3 regions of the Streptomyces zhihengii genome follow, and region 3 is predicted to be linked to each of the others. Evidence: riboswitches for the same ligand, from Rfam matches in the RefSeq annotation. Region 3 holds a riboswitch; each other region holds the start of a gene.
What was found. A riboswitch is a leader RNA that binds a small molecule or an ion and turns the genes downstream of it on or off. The one in region 3 is predicted to bind cobalamin.

Region 1 (7,765 bases), 150 kb from region 3:
GCGACGTCGTCACGATCTACACCCGGGCCGGTGGCTCCTACGTGGTGGCCCGGGAGAACTTCGGGCCGGACGTCGCGCAGGTCGCCGCCGTGGCCCTGCTGGTCGACTACATCGTCACCGTCGCCGTGCAGGTGTCGGCCGGCACGAACGCGCTGATCTCACTCGCGCACCTGGTCGGCGACGGCTGGACGGGGCTCGACCATCTCCAGTTGCCGGTCTCCGTGGCGATGATCGTGCTGCTCGGCTACGGGAATCTGCGCGGGGTCCGCGAGGCGGGCCGGATGTTCGCGCTGCCGGCCTATCTGTTCATCGCCGCGATGGGCCTGGTGTTCCTCGTCGCGGCGGTGCGCGCCCTGACGGGCGGGCTGCCGCACGCCGATCTGAACGCCCCGGGTGTGGTGCCGCTGGGCACGCCCGGCGACGGCTGGCTGTACGGCGCCTCGCTCTTCATCGTGCTGCGCTCCTTCGCCAACGGCGGCTCGTCCCTCACCGGGCTCGAAGCGATCTCGAACGGCATCTCCGCCTTCCGCGAGCCGCAGGGCCGCAACGCCCGGCGCACCCTCGTCACCATGAGCTGTGTGCTCGCCGCGCTGGTGCTGGGCGTCTCCACCCTCGCGCACGTCACCCACGCCGTGCCGTACACCGACGGCACCCCGACGGTCATCGCGCAGGAGGCACGGCTCGCCTTCGGCGACGGTACGGCCGGGACGATCGGGCTGGTCTTCGTGCAGCTCGCGACCGCGCTGGTGCTCTACACCGGTGCCAACACCCCGTTCACCGGCTTCCCGTTCCTGGCCAGTTTCGTCGCGCAGGACCGGTTCCTGCCGCGCATGCTCACCCGGCGCGGGCACCGGCTGGCCTTCTCCAACGGGATCGTCACGCTCTCCGCCCTCTCCCTGGCGCTGCTGCTCGTCACGGGCGCCAGTGTGGACAAGCTGGTGGCCCTCTACGCGATCGGTGTGTTCACCGCGTTCACCATGGCCGGGGCCGGTCTCACCGCCCACCATCTGCGCGGGCGCGAGCGGTTGCGCCGGGTGAAGATCGCGGTCAACGCGCTCGCGGCGATCGTGTCCGCCTCCGTCGTGCTGATCTTCGCCGTCACGAAATTCACCGAAGGCGCGTGGCTGGTCGTGGTGGTCTTCCCGCTCGGGGTCTGGGTGCTCATCCGGATCAACCGCGAGTACCGGCGCGAGGCCGCCGCCCTGGAGCGGCTGCCCACGGGCGCGGACCGGCCGCGCACACGCCGCCACCAGGTGTTCGTCCTCGTCGAGACGCTCGACCTCGCCACCCTCAAGGCCCTGCGCTACGCCCATGAGCTGCGGCCCGACAACGTGCGTGCGGTGCACTTCGCCATCGACGAGGCACACGCCCGCCGCCTGTCCGCCCGCTGGGCGTCGACGAACGCGACCTCGGTCGACCTGGAACTGGTGGCCTGCCCCGACCGCCGGCTGCGGCACGCGATGCGCGAACTGGCCGTGCGGACCACGCAGGACGGCGACACCTCCCTGACGGTCCTCGTGCCCCGGCGGATGTACGCCACCGCCCTCGGCAAGCTCCTCCACCGGGGCACCGGCGAGAAGATGGCGAAGACCCTGGAGCGACTGCCGCACGTCGCGGTCACGATCCTGCCGTTCAACGCCTCGCACGCCATCGAAGCCCTGGAGGCGGACCGTCTGCCCGACCTGGGCTGAGACGGACCGGCCCCCCGACGTGACGGGAGACGGACCGGCCGCCGGACGCGACGGGAGGCAGGCCGCCCGCCGGACACGCGCGGTGGGAGACCTCGGCCCCGTCGCCCGTGCCCGTGCCCGACGGCGGGTCAGCCCGTCGCCGGGTGCGGCGCGGCAGGCGGCCGGGGGCCGCCGCCGGGCAGGAAGGTGACCTGCGGGGTCCCGGTGCGGGGGTGGACGGCGACCTCCGCGTCCACCCCGTAGACCTCCTGGAGCAGCGCGGGGGTGAGGACGTCGGCGGGCGGGCCCGAGGCGACGACCCGGCCGTCGCACAGCACGTACAGGCGGTCGCAGAAGCCGGCCGCCAGGTTGAGGTCGTGCAGGGCCACCAGCACGGTCGCGGGCAGTCGGCGCAGGACGCCCAGGATGTCGAGCTGGTGGCGGATGTCCAGGTGGTTGGTGGGCTCGTCCAGCACGAGGAGCGCGGGCTGCTGGGTGAGCGCCCGCGCCACGAGGACACGCTGGCGTTCGCCGCCGGAGAGGCGGTCGTAGGGCCGGTCCGCCAGGTGGAGCGCGTCCACCGCGGCGAGGGACGACGCGATCAGGCGGCGGTCGTCGGCGGTGTCGCCGTCGAGGAGGCGCTTGTGGGGCGCGCGTCCCATCGCCACCACCTCGCGCACGGCCAGGTCGACGTCCGTCGCGGCGTCCTGCACCACGGCGGCCAGGGTCCGCGCCACCTGCCGCACGGGCAGCGTCCAGGCGTCGGCACCGTCCACGCGCACCGTCCCGGAGTCGGGGCGCAGGATCCGGTAGACGCACCTGAGCAGGCTGGACTTGCCGCTGCCGTTGGGGCCGATCAGTCCCACGACCTCGCCCCGCTCCGCGGTCAGCGAGACGTCCTCGGCCAGCCGCCGTGCCCCGGCGGTGAGGGTGACGCCCTCGACGACGAGCCGGCTCCCCTTCACGCGGGACCTCCGCCCGTGGTCCGGCGGGCGTCGCGGCGCATCAGCCACAGGAAGAACGGTCCGCCGGTGAGCGCCGTGAGCACGCCGACGGGCAGTTCCGCCGGCGCGGCCACGGTGCGGGCGGCGATGTCCGCCCAGAGCAGGAAGACGGCGCCGCCGAGTGCCGCCGCGGGGAGCACCCGCCGGTGGTCGCCGCCGACGAACAGCCGCACGACGTGCGGTGTCATCAGCCCGACGAAGCCGATCGGCCCCGCGGCCGCGACCAGCACACCGGTGAGCAGCGACAGCAGGACGAACAGACGGGCCCGGAAGCGGGCCACGTCGAGGCCCATCGTCGTCGCGGCCTCCTCGCCCGCCATCAGCAGGTTCAGCGGGCGTGCCTGGAGGAGCAGGACGCCGAGGCCGAGCAGCATTGCGCCGGCCGGCAGCCACAGCGTCCCCCACCGCACACCGCCGAGTCCGCCCATGGTCCAGGCGAGCACCGCACGGGCCTCGTTGCCCCGGTCGCTCGTCAGCAGCAGCAGGTTCATCACCGCGGTGAGCACCAGGGCGTAGGCGACGCCCGACAGCACGAGCCGGCCCGAGGTGATCCTGCCCCCGCTGCGGGCCGTCGTGTAGACGAGGAACAGGGTCAGCAGGGCGCCCGCGAACGCGGCGGCCGAGAGCGAGAGATGCCCGAAGACCTGCACCCCGAAGACGATCACCGCGACCGCGCCGAGCGAGGCGCCCGAGGAGACGCCGAGCAGGTAGGGCTCGGCGAGCGGGTTGCGCACCAGCGCCTGGAGCGCGGTGCCGATCAGGGCGAGCCCCGCCCCGGTCACCGCGCCGAGCACCACCCGGGGCGCGCGGACGTCGAGCACGATGGTCTCGCGGGCCCGCGACCAGGTGACCTCCGACCATTCCAGGCCCAGGGCGTGGCCGACGATGCCCCACACCTGGCCGGCCGGCACCCGCACGGAGCCGATGGCCATGCCGGCGGTCATCGAGACGACGAGCAGGGCGGCGAGGAGCAGCACGGCGGGACCGAAGGCGACCCGCCGGGACGTGTCGCCCGGCCCCTCGGTCCCGGCGAGCCGCGGGGCCGCGGTCTTCCCGGCGGGCACGGTCACCGGAACCGCTGCGGGTGCAGGTCGCGCGCCAGGTCCTCGACGGCGCGGGGTGCGCGTACGCCGACCAGGGTGGCGGTCAGCGGCAGCACCACGAAGCGCTTGTTCCGCACGGCCGGCACGTCCGCCAGGGCGGGCTCCGCCAGCAGGAACTCCTTCTTCTGCTCGACGCTTCCGGCGCCGGCGTAGTCGTAGATCGCGATGACCTCGGGCCTGCGGGCGACGACCTGCTCCCAGGAGACGTCGCCGAAGACGTCGTCGAGGTCGGCGAACACGTTGCGCCCGCCGGCGAGCCGGATGATCTCGGTGCCGAGGCTCCGGCCGCCGGCCGTGAAGGCGCTCTTGTCCCCGCTGTCGTAGACGAAGACGGGCGTCTCGCGCTCGCCGTCGACCTCGGCGGTGGCGGTCCGCACCCGGCCCCGGAGGTCGGCGACGAGTGCGTCGGCCCGGTCCCGCACGCCGAACAGGCCGCCGATGGTGTCGATCTCGTCGTAGACGTCCTGCATCGAGACCTTCTTCTTCCCGCAGTACTCGCGGTTGAGGTAGGTGTCGATGCCGGCGTCGGCGAACGCCTCGCGGGACCGCCCGTCGTTCTCGGCGAAGGCGCTGGCGTAGCCGCCGTAGACGAAGTCGGGCTCGGCGTCGAGGATCTTCTCGAACGACGGTTCCTTCGCCGACAGTTCGGGGACGGCCGCGAAGTCCTCGCTCAGTCCGGGGAGGACGGCGGAGTCGGGGAAGGCGGTCCCGATCATCCGGTCCTTCAGACCGAGGGAGAGCAGCAGTTCGGCCGGGTGCTGGTGGATGGTCACCACCCGGGAGGGCGGCGCCTCGTAGGTCGTGCGGACACCGCAGTTCTCCACGGTGAGAGGGAAGCCGTCCGCCGCGGCCGCCGCGGGCTTGTCCTGCCGCGGGGCGCCGGGCGCGCCGCAGCCGGTGAGAAGGACCGCCGCCAGTGCGGCGACGGCTCCGGCCGTGCGCACGGCACGGCGGCCGGGCCCGGTGTCGGGCAGGGCGAAGGGACGGGGCATGCCGTCGTACACGTAAAGCCTCCTGCGGAGTCCGCGCTCCTCGGATCGGGCCCGCGACAGGCCAGTGTCCTGACTTCCGGATCGGCGTTCCCCGGCCTTCCCGCGCTGCGCGCAGTGGCTCATGGAGGGGTCGGCTCCCCGGTCACAGTGGCGGGACCGTGCCGGATTCGCACCGGCTTCCTGTCTCCCGTCGCGGCGATGACCTGTTGATCCTATGGTTCCCCGGGAAAACGGCAAAGGGCGCACCCCGGCACCGGGAGCGGCACCGCCCCGGCGCCCGCACCGGCGCCTGCCGGCACCGGTGTTGTCGGTCCCCGGTGTTAGCGTCGCCGCCATGGCAAACCGTTCGTACCTCTACTCCGCCGACTCGATGCCGAACGACGCGGAGATCCCCAAGCCGGTCCGCTGCATATCCGAGCACAACTGGGACATCCCGCTCGCGCACAAGCTCCTGGTGGGGCGCGGCACGACGATCGTCCCGTCCATGATCTGGAACCCTCCGATCGGCATCGCCGCGGAGTACGCCGGAGGGGCGGCCCTGCTCGGCGACCTCCTGCGCGCGGTCGGCCGGGGCCTGGAGGACGACGCCGAGTTCGCCGCGTGCGTCGCCGGGACCACGGCCCACCTCGCGAAGCAGCAGGCGAAGTACTTCGTCCTGGAGACCGGGGAGATCGTCTCGATGACGGACGACGACCCGGCGGAGAGCGTGCGGCGTCTGGCGTCCTCGGAGATCCCCGCCGCCGTCGCCGAGGCCGAGGCGGCGATCGCCGGCCGGAACGACGCGTGGCTGGCCTCGGTCCGGTCCGACTGGCAGCGGCACTTCGCGTCCTTCTACGGCGACGCGCTGTACTTCTCCTTCCCCGGCTGACTCCGGCTGATCCGACCCGTGGAGCGGCGCCCGGCGCTCACCCGGCGCTCCGGGCCCGTTCGACGACGCCTCCCGCGCGGAGGCCGGGCGACGCCCCGGGCGGGGTCCCGGCGCGGGGCGGGCATGGTGCCGGGCCCGTCAGACGGCCGGTGCGCCGACCGTCCCGCGGGTCATGGCGCGGTACCGCTCGGCGAGTTGCCGCGGGCTGTGCGGGCCGTCGGCGCTGTACCACTGGGCGACGCCGGTGCACATGGTGACGACGGCCCGGGAGACGTCACGCGGGTACGCCGTGGTGAAGACCTTCCGCGCGACACCGTCCTCGATCACGCCGTCCATCAGGCGCTGCTGACGGTCGCGGGCGCCGATGTAGGTGGTGCGCGCCTGTCCGGTGAGGCTGCGGATCTCGCTGGAGGCGATGAAGGCGAGGTCCCTGCGGTGCGCGTGGAACAGCACGAGGCATTCCACCAGCAGGTCAAGCCGTCGCGCGGCGTCGTCGCCGGCCTCCTCCAGGGCGGCGAGGCTGCGCTGCCACAGGTCGTCCATGGCATGGGAGACGATCGCGACGAGCAGGGCCTGCTTCGAGGGGTAGTGGTAGTAGAGCCCCGGCACCGAGAGCCCGGCGCGTGCGGCCACCGCGCGGATCGAGGTGCCGTGGTAGCCGTGCTCGACGAAGCAGGCCAGCGCGGTCCCGAGGATCGGCGGCAGGGTGCCGTCGGGGTACGACCTCCAGCCCGTTTCGGCCTGACTGCTCGCCACCGTGCACCTCTCCCCCGGATCTTCGCCGTGTCGGCACAGTATGCAGCGCCGGTCCGGCACGCCCGATGACGGGCCTCTTGACATGCCCTCGGCACCACCCTTCACTTTACCGAGCGATCGCTCGGTAAACGAGCGGCCGATCGGTATCCGGATGTCCGGGTCAGTGCGGGCGGGAAGCACCGCGGACGGGAAGGACGGCACATGACGGCGAACGAGGAGCCCGGGCGGGGCGCGCCGGCCCCCGAGGCCTTCACCCATCTCCCCGACGAGGTGGAGGAACTGCGGGCGCGTACACGCCGGTTCGTCCGCGAGCAGGTGATCGGCGCGGAGCCCCCGCCGGGCGGCCGGCTCGACCGGGCGACCCGTGACCGGCTCCAGGCGGCGGCGAAGGAAGCCGGCGTCTTCGCTCCGCACGTGCCGAAGGAGTACGGCGGGCAGGGCCTGCCCCTCGTGCACTGGTCGCCGATCCTCCAGGAGGCCGGATACTCGCCGATCGGCCCGAGCGCCCTCAACTGCATGGCCCCCGACGAGGGCAACATGCACCTGCTCAACCTGGTGGCGACGGAGGACCAGAAGCAGCGCTTCCTCGTGCCGCTGGCCGCGGGGGAGGTCCGGTCGTGCTTCGGCATGACCGAGCCCCACCCGGGAGCCGGATCCGACCCGGCGGCGCTGCGGACCACGGCCGGACGCACCGCCGGCGGCTGGGTGATCAACGGTCACAAGCGGTTCACCAGCGGCGCCGTGGGCGCCGCGTTCTGCATCGTGATGGCGCGGACCCCGGCCGTGGACGGCTCGCCCGAAGGGGCCACCATGTTCCTCGTCGACATGGCGAACCCCGGCATCCGGGTCGGCGGGGCGATCCACACCGTCGACCGCTCCATCGACGGCGGTCACCCGCACCTGCACATCGAGGACTGCTTCGTCCCCGACGACGCGGTACTCGGCGAGGTGGGGCTCGGCTTCCGCTACGCGCAGGTCCGGCTGGGCCCGGCACGGCTGACCCACTGCATGCGGTGGCTGGGGCTGGCACGCCGCTCCCTCGACATCGCACTGGACCGGGCCGCGCGGCGGGAGCTGTTCGGCGGGCCGATCGACTCGCTCGGCCTGGCGCAGCACCTGATCGCGGAGTCCGTGATCGACATCGAGACGTCCGACGCCGTCATCACCAAGACCGCGGCACTGCTGCACGGCGACCCGAAGGCGGGCTCGGCGATGTCCTCCGTCGCGAAGGTGCACTGCTCGGAGGCGATCTTCCGGGTGATCGACCGCGCCGTCCAGATCTGCGGCGGGGACGGGGTCTCCGACGGGCTCCCGCTGGCGCAGTTCCTGAACGAGGTCCGCCCGTTCCGCATCTACGACGGCCCCAACGAGA
Region 2 (7,765 bases), on a different contig from region 3:
GCATGTCCTCGGCGGACTGCTCGATGTTGCCGGCCGGGCTCTGCGCGGCGACGCAGATCTGCTCCAGCTTGACCCACACCGCCCAGTTGCCCAGCGGGGTGAGCGTGGCCTGTCCGCGGTCCAGGGTCAGGGCCCCCACGGAGGCGAGCCCTTCGAGGGACCAGTCGAGCAGCGCCGACACCGGGACCTCGCCGGCCGCCGTCCCGGCCGGTTCGGCTCTGGCCGGCTCGGCCTTGGCCGGCTCGGCCTTGGCGGGGGGCACCTCGCAGCGTTCCTCGCGCAGTTCGGCCACGCGCTGCTGGAGCAGGTCGAGGAGGGTCTCGGTCGCGACGGGGCCGGCCGAGAGCTGGAGCAGGGAGAGCACCTGCGGCACGGCCTCGACGACCTCCGCCACGGCGGTGGGGGCCACGTCCGCGGGGGCGGGGTGGGCCAGCGACCAGGCGTCGAAGAGGGCCACCCAGCCGCGCAGCACGGCCATGTCGTCGCGGTCCCAGGCATGCAGCCGCCAGCCGGGGCGGGCGGCGTCGCCGTGCATCTCGATGAGACCGGCCAGGCGTGCGCGGTCCCAGCCCGCGCGCACCTTCTCCGGGGTCAGGTCCAGCGCGGCGGCGGCACGCTGCCGCGCCTCGGGGACCGAGCGGGCCGCGGCGGGGCCGCGTTCGACGGCCGCCCAGCGCGCGATGCGCACGGCGTCGGCGAGGACCGAGCGGGCCTGGCGGGCCAGCTCGGCGGGGGCGGGCGTGCCCTCCGGCGGGCGGGTCGCCGGGCGGGTACGCCGGGTCGTCACGGCCCGTCGCGCACTGGCCATGGGACGCGGGCGGACGAGACGGAGTCTGGAGTTGCGCGCCAATTGCTCATCAGGCTTTCGGGACGTCACGGGAGCAGTCTTCCCGCTCACGGCCCGAAAGCCCAAACGGAGCGGCACGGGACGGCTCCCGGGGCCTTCCCCGGGAGCCGTCCCGTGCCGCCGGCCGCCCTACGCCAGGGGGGTGAGGAAGCGCCGGAGGACCTCTTCGTAGCGGGCGGGGTCGGCGTTCCACATGGCGCCGTGCGGGGCTCCGTCGACGGTGTGGAGGGTGACCAGGTCCGGCCGCTCGCCGGCCAGCCGGCGCGAGCCGTCCCAGGGGGCGAGGGTGTCGCCGGGGCCGTGGAAGATCAGCGTCGGGACGCGGACGGCCAGGGGGTCGGCGGCTCCGGCGAGCCGGCCGGCGTGTGCTCCGGTGCGGCCCTGGGCGGCGCGGACCGCCAGCGGGAGCAGCGGGGCGGGCGTGCGGCGGGCCGCGACCAGGGCGCGCAGGGTCACCTCCCAGTCCAGCACGGGCGAGTCCAGGACCAGGCCGGCGATCCGGTCGCGCAGCGCCGAGCCGGCCGCGGCGCGCAGCGCCATCGCCGCGCCGGTGGACCAGCCGTGGACCACGACGCGCTCGGCGCCGTGCCGCACGGCGTGGCGGATCGCGGCGTCCAGGTCGCGCCACTCGGAGTCGCCGAGGTGGCTGAGGCCGTCCGGCGGCCGGGGGGCGCCGGCGTCGCCGCGGTAGGCGAGGTTCAGCACGGGGAACCGCTGCTGGCGCAGGAAGCCGAGCAGGTTCAGCGGGTGCTCACGGGTGGTGCCGATCCCGTGCACGGTGATCACCCAGGTGCCGCGGGCACCGGGGACCATCCACGCCGGGAGGGCGCCGAGTTCCCCGGGGACCAGGACGTCGGAGTAGGGGATGCCGAGCGCGGTGGCCGGGTCGCCCTTGTGGAGCCGGGGGGTGAGCCGGACCCGCGCTCCCGGGGCGAGGCCGCCGTCGGCGACCCGGTCGAGCCGCCGGACGACGGTGTCGGCCGAGGCCGCGGCCCCGTCGATCACCGGGCCGACGACCGCGTGGACGCCGGAGCCGGTGAGGCCCCAGGTCCCCGGTCGCAGGGAGACGAGGCTGCGGGTGAGCGTGATCCTGCCGGGCTCGGTCCCGTGCACGGTCAGCCGCGGATCGCCGGGCAGGGCGCGTCGGGCGGGCGCTCTGAGCGCGGCGCTGCTGGCGTAGCGTCCGGCGGCGACCGTGGCCGCGCCGACGCCGATCAGGGTGGTGACGGCCGCTGCCGTCGCTGTAGCCGGGCGCACCGCTCCAGTGTCGGCAAGGCAGCCGACGTCTGCCAGCCGGCGGCCGCCGCCCGGCGGCCCGGACCGGTCAGGCGGGCGGGGCGTCCGGCGGGCGCCGGCCGTAGTCGCGCAGCCGGCCGGCCGCGTCGGCGAGCTGGGAGTCGGAGAGCAGCGCGGGGGTGCGGCCGGGGACCGAGGAGGCCGTGAGCCACAGGCGGCACATCCATTCGAGCTGGGCCGTGCGGTCGTACGCCTGGTCCAGGGTGTCGCCGTGGGCCACGGTGCCGTGGTTGGCCAGCAGGCAGGCGGTGCGGTCGCGCAGGGCGGCCAGCATGTTCCGGGCCAGTTCCGCCGTGCCGTAGAGGGCGTAGGGGGCGACCCGGACGGGGCCGCCGAGGGCGGCGGTCATGTAGTGGACGGGCGGCAGTTCGGACACGAGGGTGGAGACGGCCGTCGCGTGCACGGCGTGGGTGTGGACGACGGCGCGGGCGCCGGTCGCCCGGTACAGCGCCAGGTGGAGCGGCAGCTCGCTGGTGGGCACCCCCGACCCGATGACCCGCTCGCCGTCCAGGCCGACGCCGAGGACGTCCCCGGGGCCGAGGCGGTCGTAGGGGACACCGCTGGGGGTGACGAGGACGACATCGCCGTCCACTCGTACGGAGACATTGCCGGAGGTGCCGACGACGAGCCCTTCGGCGGCGGTCCTGCGGGCCGTCGCCACCAGGTCCCGCCATGCCTGTTCGATCGCGTCGCCGTGTGCCTGAGCGGTCATGGGCCGATCCTGTCAGGCCGTGCCCCGCCCGCGCCGCCGGATGCCGTCACGGGGTCCCGGCGGGGTGGGCGCGACACAGGGTGTTCGAGTGAACGCCCCCTGCGGTCGACGGCGGTCCGGAACGGGAAACGGAACGTCTTGACGCCACTTGCGGTCACCACAGCGCCCGACCCAGTTCATCTTCCGTTCATCCAGGTTGCCTACGGTCCACACGTCAATGACGTCAAACGATTGCCTGGGTAAATGGAACACATCACCTTGCTGCTCGCGATTGTGATCGTGACAGCGCTCGTGTTCGATTTCACGAACGGTTTCCACGACACCGCCAACGCGATGGCGACGACCATCTCGACCGGCGCGATGAAGCCCAAGACCGCGGTGGCCATGTCCGCCGTTCTGAACCTCGTCGGCGCGTTCCTCTCCGTGGAGGTCGCCAAGACGATCTCCAGCGGTCTGGTCGACGAATCAGGCATCTCACCTGAAGTCATCTTCGCGGCGCTCGTCGGCGCCATCCTCTGGAATCTGCTGACCTGGCTGGTCGGTCTGCCGTCCAGCTCGTCGCACGCCCTCATGGGCGGCCTGATCGGCGCCACCGTCGCGTCCGTCGGCTTCTCCGGCGTCAACGGCGGCGTCGTCGTCACCAAGGTGCTGATCCCCGCGATCGCCGCCCCGCTCGTCGCCGGCATCGGCGCGATGCTGGCCGCCCGGCTGACGTACAAGCTCGGCAAGCGGACCGACGAGAAGGCCACGGCCAAGGGCTACCGCGCCGGCCAGATCGCCTCCGCGGGCCTGGTCTCCCTGGCGCACGGCACCAACGACGCCCAGAAGACGATGGGCATCATCACCCTCGCCCTGGTCGCCGGCAATGTGCTCGCCCCCGGTTCGAACCCCCCGCTGTGGGTCATCGTCTCCGCCGGTGTCGCGATCGCGCTCGGCACCTACCTCGGCGGCTGGCGCATCATCCGCACCATGGGCAAGGGCCTCACCGACCTCCAGCCGCAGCAGGGCTTCGCCGCCCAGACCAGCGCCGCGAGCGTCATCCTGGCCTCCTCCAACCTGGGCTTCTCCCTCTCGACGACCCACTCCTGCTCCGGCGCCGTGATGGGCGCGGGCCTCGGCCGCAAGGGCGGCGTGGTCCGCTGGTCCACGGCGACCCGGATGTTCGTCGCCTGGGGTCTGACGCTGCCGGCCGCCGGTCTGGTCGCCGCGGCCTCGGAGTTCGTCACCAAGCAGGGCGACTGGGGCGTCGCCGTCGTCGCCGTCTTCCTGGTGGCGTCCTGCCTCGCGATCTGGCTCGTCTCCCGCCGCCAGGTCGTCGACCACACCAACGTCAACGACGTGGAGCCGGGCGAGGAGGAGCCGGCGGGTGTCGTCACCACCGCCATGGCCGCCGTCGCCCCGCCGCCCGCTGGCGAGTTCAAGACCACCATCCCGGCCCCGGCGTCCGAGCCGGCCGAGACCGAGCCGGCCCGTCCGGCCACGGTGTAAGGAAGCAGCAGCATGAAGATCGACTGGGCAGCTCTCGGCTCCGTGTTCGGCGTGAGCCTCGTCGCCACCGTCGCCCTGGTGGGCCTGTTCACCCTGGGCATCATCGGCCTCAGCAAGCAGGAGTCGGCCACGGCCTCCGGCGGCTCGGTGGCCCTGGCCCGCACCGGCGCGTACGTCTGCTTCGCCCTGTGCGCGGTGGCCGTCGCGTTCGGCATCTACCTGGTCGTCGACTGACGACCGCACACCGGGCCGCGAGCGGCCCGTGACACGTCCGGGAGCCGGGCGTGGCGGCACCCCCGCGGTGCCGTCGCGCCCGGCTTCCGCGCTGTCCGCGGTGTGGGCCTCGGCACACTGTCCCGTCGCAGGTCAAGGGTGAGTTGACGGGCGTACGCGGGCGTGGTGGACTGCCGGGGCCAATACGGCGGCAGCAGAGGAAGTCCGGTGCGAATCCGGCGCGGTCCCGCCACTGTGACCCGGGGAACCTCCCGGGGAGCCAGGAACTCTCACCGCCGGTCACGTCGAACCAGGGCGCGGACCCTGAGTGAGGACTCGTCGTCATGCCCGGCCGCGGCTCAGCCCTGCCCGCCCCTTCCCACCCCGGGGGCCGCTGACCCCATGGGTGCCGAACGCACATCTGCGGACCGGGTGTTCGCCTGCGGCGCCGCCGCCGGTCTCGCCGCCGACCTGCTGCTCGCGGACCCGCGCCGCGGACACCCCGTGGCCGCCTTCGGACGGGCCGCCGGCGCCGTCGAACGGCTGCTGTGGCGCGACCACCGCGGCCGGGGCGTCCTCCACACCGCGGTGTGCGCCGGGGGCGCGATCGGCGCGGGCCTGCTCGCCGCGCGCGCGGTGCGCCGCTCCCCCGCCGCATCCGTCGCCCTGACCGCGGCCGCCACCTGGGCCGTCGTCGGCGGCACCACCCTGGGGCGCGAGGCGCGCGCCGTCGGGGACGCGCTCGCGGCCGGGGACCTCGGCGCCGCCCGCGCCCGGCTGCCCCATCTGTGCGGCCGCGACCCGCAGGCGCTCGACGAGGCGCAGATCGCCCGCGCCGTCGTGGAGTCCGTCGCGGAGAACACCTCCGACGCGGTCGTCGGGGCGCTGGTGTGGGGCGCCGTCGCCGGTGTGCCGGGGCTGCTCGGCTTCCGGGCGGTCAACACCCTGGACGCCATGGTGGGCCACCGCTCGCCCCGGTACCTGCGCTACGGCTGGGCCTCCGCGCGCCTCGACGACGTGGCCGGCTGGCCCGGAGCGCGGCTCACCGCGGTGCTCGCGGTGCTCGCGGGCCCCGACCCGCGGGGCGCCGTACGGGCCTGGCGGGCCGACGCGGACAAGCACCCGAGCCCCAACGCGGGCCCGGTGGAGGCGTCGTTCGCGGGGGCGCTCGGCGTACGGCTGGGCGGGACCCTGTCGTACGCGGGGCGCGTCGAGCACCGGCCCGTCCTCAACGGGGGCGGCCGGGCGGTGGAGTTCGGGGACATCGAGCGGGCGGTGCGGCTGTCGCGCCGGGTCGGCGTGCTGACGCTGGCCGTCTGCGCGGGCGCGCGGCTGGTCCGCGCGGCGACGAGGGGGAGGCGGACATGAGCGGCGGCGGACTGCTGGTCGCGGGGACGACATCGGACGCGGGCAAGAGCGTGGTGACCGCCGGGATCTGCCGGTGGCTGGTGCGGCGGGGCGTGAAGGTCGCGCCCTTCAAGGGCCAGAACATGTCGCTGAACTCGTTCGTGACGCGCGAGGGCGCGGAGATCGGGCGGGCGCAGGCGATGCAGGCGCAGGCCGCCCGGGTGGAGCCGACGGCGCTGATGAACCCCGTGCTGCTCAAGCCCGGGAGCGACCGCTCCAGCCAGGTCGTGCTGATGGGCAGACCCGTCGGCGAGATGAGCGCCCGGGGCTACCACGGCAACCGGCAGCAGGAGCTGTTCGAGCCGGTGACGGCCTGCCTGGAGGAGCTGCGGGAGAGTTACGACGCGGTGATCTGCGAGGGCGCCGGCAGCCCGGCGGAGATCAATCTGCGGCGCACCGACATCGTGAACATGGGCATCGCACGGGCCGCCCGGCTGCCGGTGCTGGTGGTCGGGGACATCGACAGGGGCGGGGTGTTCGCGCAGTTCTTCGGCACCACGGCGCTGCTGGACGCGGCCGACCAGTCGCTGGTCGCGGGCTACCTCGTCAACAAGTTCCGCGGCGACGTGACCCTGCTGGAGCCCGGCCTGGAGATGCTGCACGGTCTGACCGGGCGGCGGACCTACGGCGTCCTGCCGTACGCGCACGGGCTGGGCATCGACGAGGAGGACGGGCTGCGGGTGTCGCTGCGGGGCGCGGTGCGCGAGTCCGTCGTCGCGCCGCCGGTCGGCGAGGACGTGCTCCGGGTCGCGGTCTGCGCCGTGCCGCTGATGTCCAACTTCACCGACGTGGACGCGCTGGCCGCCGAACCGGGCGTCGTGGTCCGCTTCGTGGACCGGCCGGAGGAGCTCGTCGACGCCGACCTCGTGGTCGTCCCCGGCACCCGCGGCACGGTCCGGGCGCTCGCCTGGCTGCGCGAGCGCGGGCTCGCCGCCGCGCTCGCCCGGCGGGCCGCGCAGGGGCGGCCGGTGCTCGGGATCTGTGGCGGCTTCCAGGCCCTCGGCGCGCACATCGAGGACGACGTCGAGTCCCGGGCGGGCGAGGTCGAAGGACTCGGACTGCTGCCCGTGCGGGTGCGGTTCGCCCGCGAGAAGACGCTGGCCAGGCCGGTGGGCGAGGCACTGGGCGAGCGCGTCGACGGCTACGAGATCCACCACGGCGTCGCCGAGGTGCTCGGCGGCGAGCCCTTCCTGGACGGCTGCCGGGTGGGCTCGGTGTGGGGCACCCACTGGCACGGCTCGCTGGAGAGCGACGGCTTCCGCCGGGCGTTCCTGCGGCAGGTGGCGGCGCAGGCCGGGCGGCGCTTCGTGCCCGCGCCCGACACCTCCTTCGGGGCGCTGCGCGAGGAGCAGCTCGACCGGCTCGGCGACCTGATCGAGGAGCACGCGGACACGGACGGTCTGCTGCGGCTGATCGAGCAGGGGCCCCCGGAGGGACTGCCGTTCGTCCCGCCCGGTGCCCCGGCGGCACGGTGAAGGTCATGGACGTCGAGGCAGCGAGTGAAGGAGTGAGCAGGCGATGAGCATCCCCTATCCGTTCACGGCGGTCGTCGGGATGGACGACATGCGGTTGAGCCTGCTGCTCAACGCCGTGTCGCCGGCGATCGGCGGTGTGCTCGTACGGGGCGAGAAGGGCACCGCCAAGTCGACGGTCGTGCGCGGGCTGACGGGTCTGCTGCCCGCCATGGACGTGGTGGAGGGGTGCCGGTTCGCCTGCCGCCCCGAGGCGCCGGACCCGCAGTGCCCGGACGGGCCGCACACCGGGGGCGCGGCGGCGAGCCGCCCGACGCCGATGGTCGAGCT
Region 3 (7,765 bases):
CCGGGAACCGTCGGGGGCGGGTGTGCCGAGGGCCGTGGCGCGGCCCTTGAGGACGGTGTGCCAGTTGCCGGCCCCGACGATGGTGACGTCGTCGACCACGATGTGCCGGTCGACGCGGAAGGTGCCCGGCGGCAGGTAGACCGGCCGGTCGAGCCGGCGGGCCAGGGCGACGGCCCGCTCGATGGCGGGTGCGGCGTCGCGCCGTCCGGTGGGGTCGGCACCGAACAGCCGCACGTCCAGGCCGCCCCGCTCGACGTGCGGCTTCGCAACCAGTTCGCTGTCGAGGAGGTCGATCACCGTCCAGGCGGCGCGGCTGCCGGCGGGCACGGTCAGCCGGACGCGCTCCCCGGCCCGGTGGGTGCGTCCCAGGTGGAGCCGCTGCTCGTCGTAGAAGTGGGTGGGCCGGAAGGGCTTGCCGATCTCCGGCGCCGGCGTGGTCTCCGCGGGGACGCAGGAGCACTCGGCGATCCACCAGTCGGGGTGGAGCAGGTCCGCCCGGGGGTCGTTGGTGAACGGGTACTGGTTGTACAGCCAGGCGTACTGGGAGGTCAGCGTCATCGTCCTGCGATGCTGCCCGTCGACGGTGACGTCGAGGGGAGCGGTGATCCCGCCTCCTTCGGGGGCGTCCGGGATGCTGTAGCGCACGGTGACGGCGTTGGCGTCGCGGGGCAGTGTGAACTCGACGTACTGGCCGGGTGTCAGCCTCACGGCCGAGCGCCCGGAGGCCTCGGAGGCCAGGGTGTAGGGCGTCCGGTCCGGGCCGATGACCGTGCCGTTGCCGCGGGCGTTCTCCGCCTCCTGCTCGTCGAAGGCCACGGTGGCGCCCCGCCCCGCGACGAGCGCGGGGTCGACGGCGGCCCGGGTGACCACGGGAGCACCGGGGTCCGCGGGACCGGACGGACGGCCCGCCGCCGCGGCGTCGGGCGTCGCGGTCAGGAACAGGGCGAGGACGGTGGTCACCAGGGCGGCTCTTCGGCCGCTTCGTGCGCCATGTCCGGCACGGCTCGCATACATCCGGGACTCACTTCTGTCGGGCGGTAGAGGGAGCGCGCGCCCCCGCGCACGGCAGGGGGCGGCGTGGGGACAGTAGGGCCCGCGGTGATCCGCCCACAAGAGTTCTGTCGAAAAATTGCGTGTCAAAGGCAAATCGATGCAGGGGAATGTTGAGTGATTGCCCTCGACCGGAGGTCGACGTCGAGGTACGCGCGCCCGGCGTCAGGCGCCGCGCGGGGCGTCCTCGTCGAGCAGCGCGCCGAGGGCGGCGGCCCCGTCGAGCAGAGCCCGGGAGCGGGCCGTGAGCGCGGTCTCCCGGCTGTCCAGCGCCGCCGCCACCTCCGTCCACCGGCGACCCCGCCGCAGCTCCGGCATCAGGGCCCGGAGCGGGCCGATCCGGTACCCGGCCCCGCGCAGTTGATGGACGACGCGCGCGTCCCGCACCTGGGCCGGCGAGTACCGCCGCGTCCCCCGGACCGGGTCGCGGTCGGGTACGGCGAGCCCCTCCGCGTCCCAGTGCCGCAGCGTCGACGGGCGCACCCCGAGGGCCCCGGCGAGCTCGGAGACACCCATCGCGTCCGACACCCGCACCGCCCCGATCGGCTCACCCGAGATCAGCCCGGCGGCCTCCCGCGCGCGGCGCAGCCCGGCACGTTCCGCGTCCAGCCGCGCGTGCGCCGCGTCCAGCAGGGCGAACACCTCCGGCGACCCGGGGAACCGGTGCGCGGCCCGCACGATCCGTTTCGCCTCGACCGGACCGGCGCCCGCCGCGAACGCCCGGTAGGCCAGCGCGGACCGCACATGCCGCTCCCCGTGGACCCGGTGCCCCGACGCCGTGCGCGCCGCGGGCGGGAGCACACCGTCGCGTTCGAGGTTGCGCACCTGCTGCACCGAGTACCCCGTCCGCCGCGCGACGTCGACGGTCCGCAGACGCGCCGAGTGGAGACCTGTCATCCCGAATCCCTTCGCCCACCGGCTCCCGGCCGCCCCCAAGTCTCCACAAGCACCTGAATGGAACGCTGGAGCACATGACCCAGGACGAGATCATCACCTTCACGAGCGGCATGGACGGCGTGCTGACCATCCGCCCGGTCCCCGGGGACGGTTCGCCGGACGCCGCCCAGGGGGACACGTACTTCTACTACGCCCCCGACGGCGCCGTCCCCGCGACCGCCCAGCCGTTCGCGACCATCGTGACCAAGGACCTCCCCGGCGACACGACGTCGCACCTCGACCGTCCCGGCGCCTACCGGGTGAACGTCGCCGCGGGGAAGGAGGAGTTCACCCGGTGGACCGGCCGCGCGCCCCGCGACCCGGCCCCCGCCGGAGCGGGCACCGACGACGACACCGTGACCGCCCACCCCGTCTACGGCGCCGCCGGCTGGCTGGCGGTGGCGAACCCGGGCCCCCGCACGCGGACGGCCGCCAGGGAGCTGCTGACCACCGCCCACCGCCTCGCCCGCGCCCGCCACGAGCGGCGCTCCGGCACCACGGGAAGCTGACGGCGGATCATCCGGCGGAACCGCCGATGATCCGTTCGCGGTGCGGTCCGCGGTGCGGTCGGCGGTCAGGCGGCGGTGCGGCAGGCGGTTCGTTCCGCGGTTCGTGCGGCGGCTCGGTCCGCGGTACGAGGCCCCCGCCGCCGGAAGGGCCCCGGCACCGCGCCGGGACGCGGAACGGGGCCCGGCGTCCGTCCCATGGACACCGGGCCCCGTGGCCCCTCGCGGTACGCGGCCGCGGTCAGTGGCCGAAGCCGCCCTTGGTCTTCTCCTTGGCCTCCCGGGCCTTGCCCCGGGTCTCCAGGGCCGCACCCTTCGCCGCGGTGGTCTCGTTGTGCATCGCGTGGGCGGCCTTGCGCACGGCCTTCCCGACAACCTGCTCGGTCTTGGCCTTGGCCTTCTCTCCGGCGCTCATGTCGGTCCTTTCCTCGCTGCGTCGTTGCTCACGCACTCGCCTGCCCGTGCTCCCGGCGGGGAAACACACCGTTTCCGAGCGGTGTCACGGCAGGATCGAGTCGACGTAGCCCCCGTCGACCCGCAGCGCGCCGCCCGTCGTCGCCGAGGCGAAACCGGAGGCGAGGTAGACGACCAGGTGCGCGATCTCCTCGGGCTCGATCAGCCGCTGGATCAGCGACTGCGGCCGGTGCTCCCTCATGAAGACCCGCTGCGCCTCGTCCCAGGGGAGGTCCGGGCCGACGAGTTCGCGGACGAAGTCCTCGACCCCTCCGGTGTGCGTGGGGCCCGCGATCACCGAGTTGACCGTCACGCCCGTGCCCGCCGCCTCCTTGGCGAAGCCCCGGGTGACGGCCAGCAGGGCGGTCTTGGTCGCGCCGTAGTGGATCATCTCGGCCGGGGTCACCACCGCCGAGTCGCTGGCGATGTTCAGCACCCGGCCCCAGCCGCGGTCCGTCATCCCCGGCAGGCAGGAGCGGATGAGGCGGACCGCCGACAGCACGTTCACGTCGAAGTAGCGCCGCCACTCGGCGTCGTCGATCTCCAGCGCCGGCCGCGCCCCGAAGACGCCGAGATTGTTGACGAGCACATCGACCCGGGGGAGCCGCCCCAGCACGTCCCCGGCCCCCTCCTCCGTGGCCAGATCCCCCGGCGCGGCCACGAAGTCGCCCTCCGGTACCTGCCCGCGCAGCCGCTCGACCGCCTCCCCAGTCCGTCCGGCATCGCGTCCGTTGACGGCGACACGCGCGCCGGCCGCCGCCAGACCGGCGGCGATCGCCGCCCCGATCCCCTGGGTCGACCCGGTCACCAGGGCCGTCTTCCCGCCGAGGTCGATCTGCATCGCGACTGCGCTCCTCACATGGTCGGATCCGCCGGGAGGCCCGGTGCACCCGTCCGGAGCCGGCGGGGTGGTGCGGTGCGCCCTCAATTGAGTCACCTCCGCCCCGGGCCGTCGCCGCCGACACGCGAACACAACCGCCGACACGCGAACAGCGGCGCCGGCACCCGAACACCGCGCGGGCGAACACCGCGCGGGCGAACACCGCGCGGGCGCATGCGCGTCGGCCCCTGTGCCCACGTCCGCCGGCCTCCGTTCCGGCTCAAGATCGCGGATGAGATGATGCCCGGCGACAAGGCGACGGCGGACGAGGAAGCCGGTGTGAATCCGGCGCGGTCCCGCCACTGTGATCGGTGAGCCGGTCCCGACGAGCCCCTGCCCGCACGGGCGGGAAGGCGGCGGACGGGCACGGACCCGAGAGCCAGGAGACTCACGCGGTCGCCTCCTCCACGAACCACCGGGGCGGATCTCCCCGGAGAGAGGGACGGTGCGCCATGCCCGCCACACCCACCGGAGCGACGACCGGCGAACCCGCGCGCAGGACGGGCGGCGGACCCGTGCCGTGCCGCGTCGTCGTCTGCCGCGACTGCTGCTGCGGCAGCTCCAAGGTGCGGGGCGTCGACCACGCCGCCCAGACCGCACGCCTGCGCCAGGCCGGGCCGGTGAGCGTCTCCGACTGCCTCGACGTGTGCGACCAGGCCAATGTCATCGTGGTCCGGCCCTCCGCCGCGGGCAGGGCCGCCGGCGGGCGCCCGGTCTGGCTCGGGCTGGTCAACGACGCCGCGGCGACGGAGGACGTCGTCGCCTGGGTCCGCGCCGGCGGCCCCGGCATCGCACCGCTGCCGGACATCCTCGACCTGTACACGTTCACCCCGCCCGGCCGCCCGGCGGTCTCCTGACGCCACCGCCGTGTCCGCCGCAGGCGCGGCGGACACCCGGCTCGGTGTCCTCGGCGGATGCCGGGCGTCGTCCGGGGCCCGGGGCGGGTTCTGCCGGCGGCGGAACACCGCCCGGACGGGGCCCGACGATCACTACGGTCCCTTCCCATGACGACGAGGACGACGAGGACGACACAGGCGACCGGGGCGACGCAGACGGCACGGGCGGCACGGGCGGCACGGACGACGGTGACGACGCGCACGGTCGCGTACCCGGCCGACGGTCTGACGATGACCGGGCACCTCGCGCTCCCGGCCGGTGCCGACCGCCGGCCCGCGGTGCTGCTGGGACCGGAGGGCACGGGGCTCAGCGACGTCGAACGCCGCCGGGCCGATGCCCTCGCCGAGCGGGGATACGTGGCGCTGGCCTTCGACCTCCACGGCGGGCGCTATCTGGGCGACCCCGAGGAGATGCTGGCCCGGTGCCTGCCCCTGCTCGACGACCCCGACCGGATGCGGGGCATCGGCCGTGCGGCGCTCGACGTGCTGCGCGCCGAACCGCGGACCGACCCCGACCGGATCGCCGCCGTCGGCTACGGCACCGGGGGCGCGATCGCGCTGGAACTCGGGCGCGACGGCGTCGATCTGCGCGCGATCGGGACGGTCAACGCGACCACCACGGGCCGGCCGGGCGAGGCGGGGAACATTCGCTGCCCGGTGTGGGCAGGGGTCGGGTCACAGGATCCGATCATGGCGCCCGCGCAACGGGACGCGTTCACGGCCGAGATGCAGGCCGCGGGCGTCGACTGGCGTCTGACGGTCTACGGCGGCGCCCTGCACGCCTTCCACCATCCGACGGTCGATCACCCCACGGTCCCCGGCGTCGGTCACCATCCACGGCACGCGCGGCGGGCCTGGCGCGACGTGCTCGACCTGCTCGCCGAGTGCCTACCCCTGACGGAGGACCTGACTCAGGACATGACGGGGGACCAGGCGGAGGACCCGATGGGGGACATGACGGGGGACCCGGCGGCGGGCATGGGCTGAGCCCGGTCGCGAGACCCGCCGCCGCGAGCGACGACCCCGGCCCGTTCAGCCCGCCCGGGCCGGGGGCTCGGTGGCCCGGTCGGAGGACGGCCACACGTAGGGCAGGTCGTCCGGCACGTCGGGGAACCGCTCGCGGTAGTGCGCGGGGTCCTTGCGGACCAGCGCGGACCGGTGGCTGCGGTGGAAGTCCGCCGAGCCGAGCCACGGCGGGAGGTCCCCGGCCTCCGCGAGGCGGTCCTGGCTCCGCACGGTGGACAGCCCCTCGGGCGCCCAGCCCCGGAAGTCGTGCACCAGGGTCAGCGCGCAGGTGTCGGCGCGCCCGGCGTCCGTCCACACCTCGCACATGTCGAGCCCGTAGCGGACGAGCGCCTCCTCGTATCCCGCCCACATGCGCACGGCCGGATGCCGGCGCCAGCCGTATCCGGGCACGGTGAGGCCGCGGAGCACCTGGAGCGCCTCCACCCGCTGCTTGCCCAGACGCTTGACGTCCAGCGCGGCCGCCGACTCCCTGAAGTCCGGGTACGGCAGAAAGGTCTGCACACCGGTTCACCTCCTGTGCGGGCGCCTCGCGACCGCCCGGGGACGGTCAGATGCCGACGGTGTCGAGCGCCTCGCCCATGCACGAGGCCGACGGCACCGAGCGGCCCGCGCCGGAGCCGCGCAGCAGCGTCCGCACGGCCGGGGAGGGCGCTGCGACGCACAGAGGCAGGCGCCTGCCGACGTCCGTGAGCCACTCCACCAGGCTGTCGTCGGCCGAGGTCACCGCGCCCGCGTCGACGACCAGGGCGGCGTCCTTCGCGGCGATGCCGTCGACGGTGCGGACCACGCTGTCGAGGGCCGGGCCGCGCGGGGTGTCCCCGAGGGTGATCACCCACGCCCGGCCGCGTCGCCGGATGCCGGGGGCCGTGAAGCAGGGGGTCGCTGTCATCTGCGGTTCTCCAAACGGGTCGCGGACCGGATGGGGCGGGCTGGGCACGGAACCGGCGGCCCCGCCGGACGGCGATCGCACGACCGCCGCCCGTCCGGCCGGTGTCCGGCCCGCTTACCCCCACCCGGCGAGTCCACACCCACCGCGCCGGGGCCGCCCCGCGGGTGCCTCCACCCGGGGGACGTCATCGCCCTCGGCCGCGGGCCGCCCAGTCCGCCTCGCCGCCCGCGCCCAGGACCCCCGAGGCCCGGGCGAGCTCGCCGGTGTCGAGCCGCTTCAGATGCCTGCGGGCCACCAGTCCCACGAGCGGCGGAAACGCCGGACGCAGCGGCTGGACGAGCCGCAGCCACGGCGGGCAGTGGATGCTCGTGGACCGCCGCTCGACGCCCCGCCGCAGCCGGCGGGCCACCTCCTCCGCGGTGTGCACCCGCGCGGCGAAGCGCGGCTGCGAGGCGCGCAGGGCCTCCAGCACCGGATGCTCGTCGATGTCCCGGGTCATCTCTGTCCTCGTCCAGTGGAGATACGCGATCCCGACCCCGATCCCCTGGGCGGCGACCTCGGCGCGCAGGGCCTGCGCGAAGGACTCGGCGCCCGCCTTCGAGGCGCAGTACGCGCTCATCATGGGGGCTGCCCCGAAGGCCGCCGTGCTGGCGACCTGGAGGAAGTACCCCTGAGTACGGGCGAGTTGGGGAAGGAAGGCGCGCGCGGTGTTGGCGCTGCCGAACAGGTTGACGCCCACCACGCGCTCCCACAGCGCGGGGTCGCCCCCGGCGAAAGGGCCCGTGGCCGCGATGCCCGCGTTGGCCACCACCACGGACGCCGGCCCCATCTCGTCCGCCACCCGGGCCGCGGTCGCCTCCATGGCCGCCAGGTCCGTGACGTCCACCCCGAAGCACCGTGCGTCCCAGGGCAGCTCGACGGCGACGGCCCGGAGCGTCTCGACCTCCCGGCCCAGCAGCGCGACCCGCAGCCCGCGGGCGGCCAGCTCGCGCGACAGCGCGGCGCCGATGCCCCGGGCCGCCCCGGTGACCACCGCCACGCGGCGGTGCGGAAATCCGTTGTCCATCCGGTGTCCCTTCGGCCGGGACCGTCGCGCGGTCCTCGGGGTGTCCGCCGCCGCGCGATCGTG

Region 1: linked by a shared signal. The riboswitch ahead of JE024_RS33205 (ABC transporter substrate-binding protein) and the one ahead of JE024_RS33625 ((2Fe-2S) ferredoxin domain-containing protein) in region 3 are both predicted to bind cobalamin.
Region 2: linked by a shared signal. The riboswitch ahead of JE024_RS27030 (cobalamin biosynthesis protein) and the one ahead of JE024_RS33625 ((2Fe-2S) ferredoxin domain-containing protein) in region 3 are both predicted to bind cobalamin.

Annotation. Positions count from the first base shown of each region.
Region 1 covers NZ_JAFEJA010000002.1:1,253,959-1,261,723, reverse strand. The annotation lists gene JE024_RS33220 (APC family permease) at 1-1,691, shown strand, start outside; gene JE024_RS33215 (ABC transporter ATP-binding protein) at 1,820-2,635, opposite strand; gene JE024_RS33210 (FecCD family ABC transporter permease) at 2,632-3,744, opposite strand; gene JE024_RS33205 (ABC transporter substrate-binding protein) at 3,741-4,781, opposite strand; cobalamin riboswitch at 4,812-4,989, opposite strand; gene JE024_RS33200 (DUF7822 domain-containing protein) at 5,104-5,637, shown strand; gene JE024_RS33195 (TetR/AcrR family transcriptional regulator) at 5,776-6,393, opposite strand; gene JE024_RS33190 (acyl-CoA dehydrogenase family protein) at 6,595-7,765, shown strand, end outside.
Region 2 covers NZ_JAFEJA010000001.1:6,352,602-6,360,366, reverse strand. The annotation lists gene JE024_RS27055 (hypothetical protein) at 1-808, opposite strand, end outside; gene JE024_RS27050 (alpha/beta hydrolase) at 977-2,104, opposite strand; gene JE024_RS27045 (class II aldolase/adducin family protein) at 2,172-2,855, opposite strand; gene JE024_RS27040 (inorganic phosphate transporter) at 3,099-4,343, shown strand; gene JE024_RS27035 (hypothetical protein) at 4,356-4,577, shown strand; cobalamin riboswitch at 4,727-4,868, shown strand; gene JE024_RS27030 (cobalamin biosynthesis protein) at 4,959-5,924, shown strand; gene JE024_RS27025 (cobyric acid synthase) at 5,921-7,438, shown strand; gene JE024_RS27020 (putative cobaltochelatase) at 7,482-7,765, shown strand, end outside.
Region 3 covers NZ_JAFEJA010000002.1:1,406,604-1,414,368, forward strand. The annotation lists gene JE024_RS33600 (glycosyl hydrolase family 28-related protein) at 1-1,014, opposite strand, end outside; gene JE024_RS33605 (MerR family transcriptional regulator) at 1,216-1,947, opposite strand; gene JE024_RS33610 (DUF6194 family protein) at 2,022-2,495, shown strand; gene JE024_RS33615 (hypothetical protein) at 2,734-2,907, opposite strand; gene JE024_RS33620 (SDR family NAD(P)-dependent oxidoreductase) at 2,992-3,786, opposite strand; cobalamin riboswitch at 4,049-4,235, shown strand; gene JE024_RS33625 ((2Fe-2S) ferredoxin domain-containing protein) at 4,278-4,682, shown strand; gene JE024_RS33630 (dienelactone hydrolase family protein) at 4,953-5,708, shown strand; gene JE024_RS33635 (MSMEG_6728 family protein) at 5,754-6,248, opposite strand; gene JE024_RS33640 (hypothetical protein) at 6,295-6,636, opposite strand; gene JE024_RS33645 (SDR family oxidoreductase) at 6,821-7,702, opposite strand.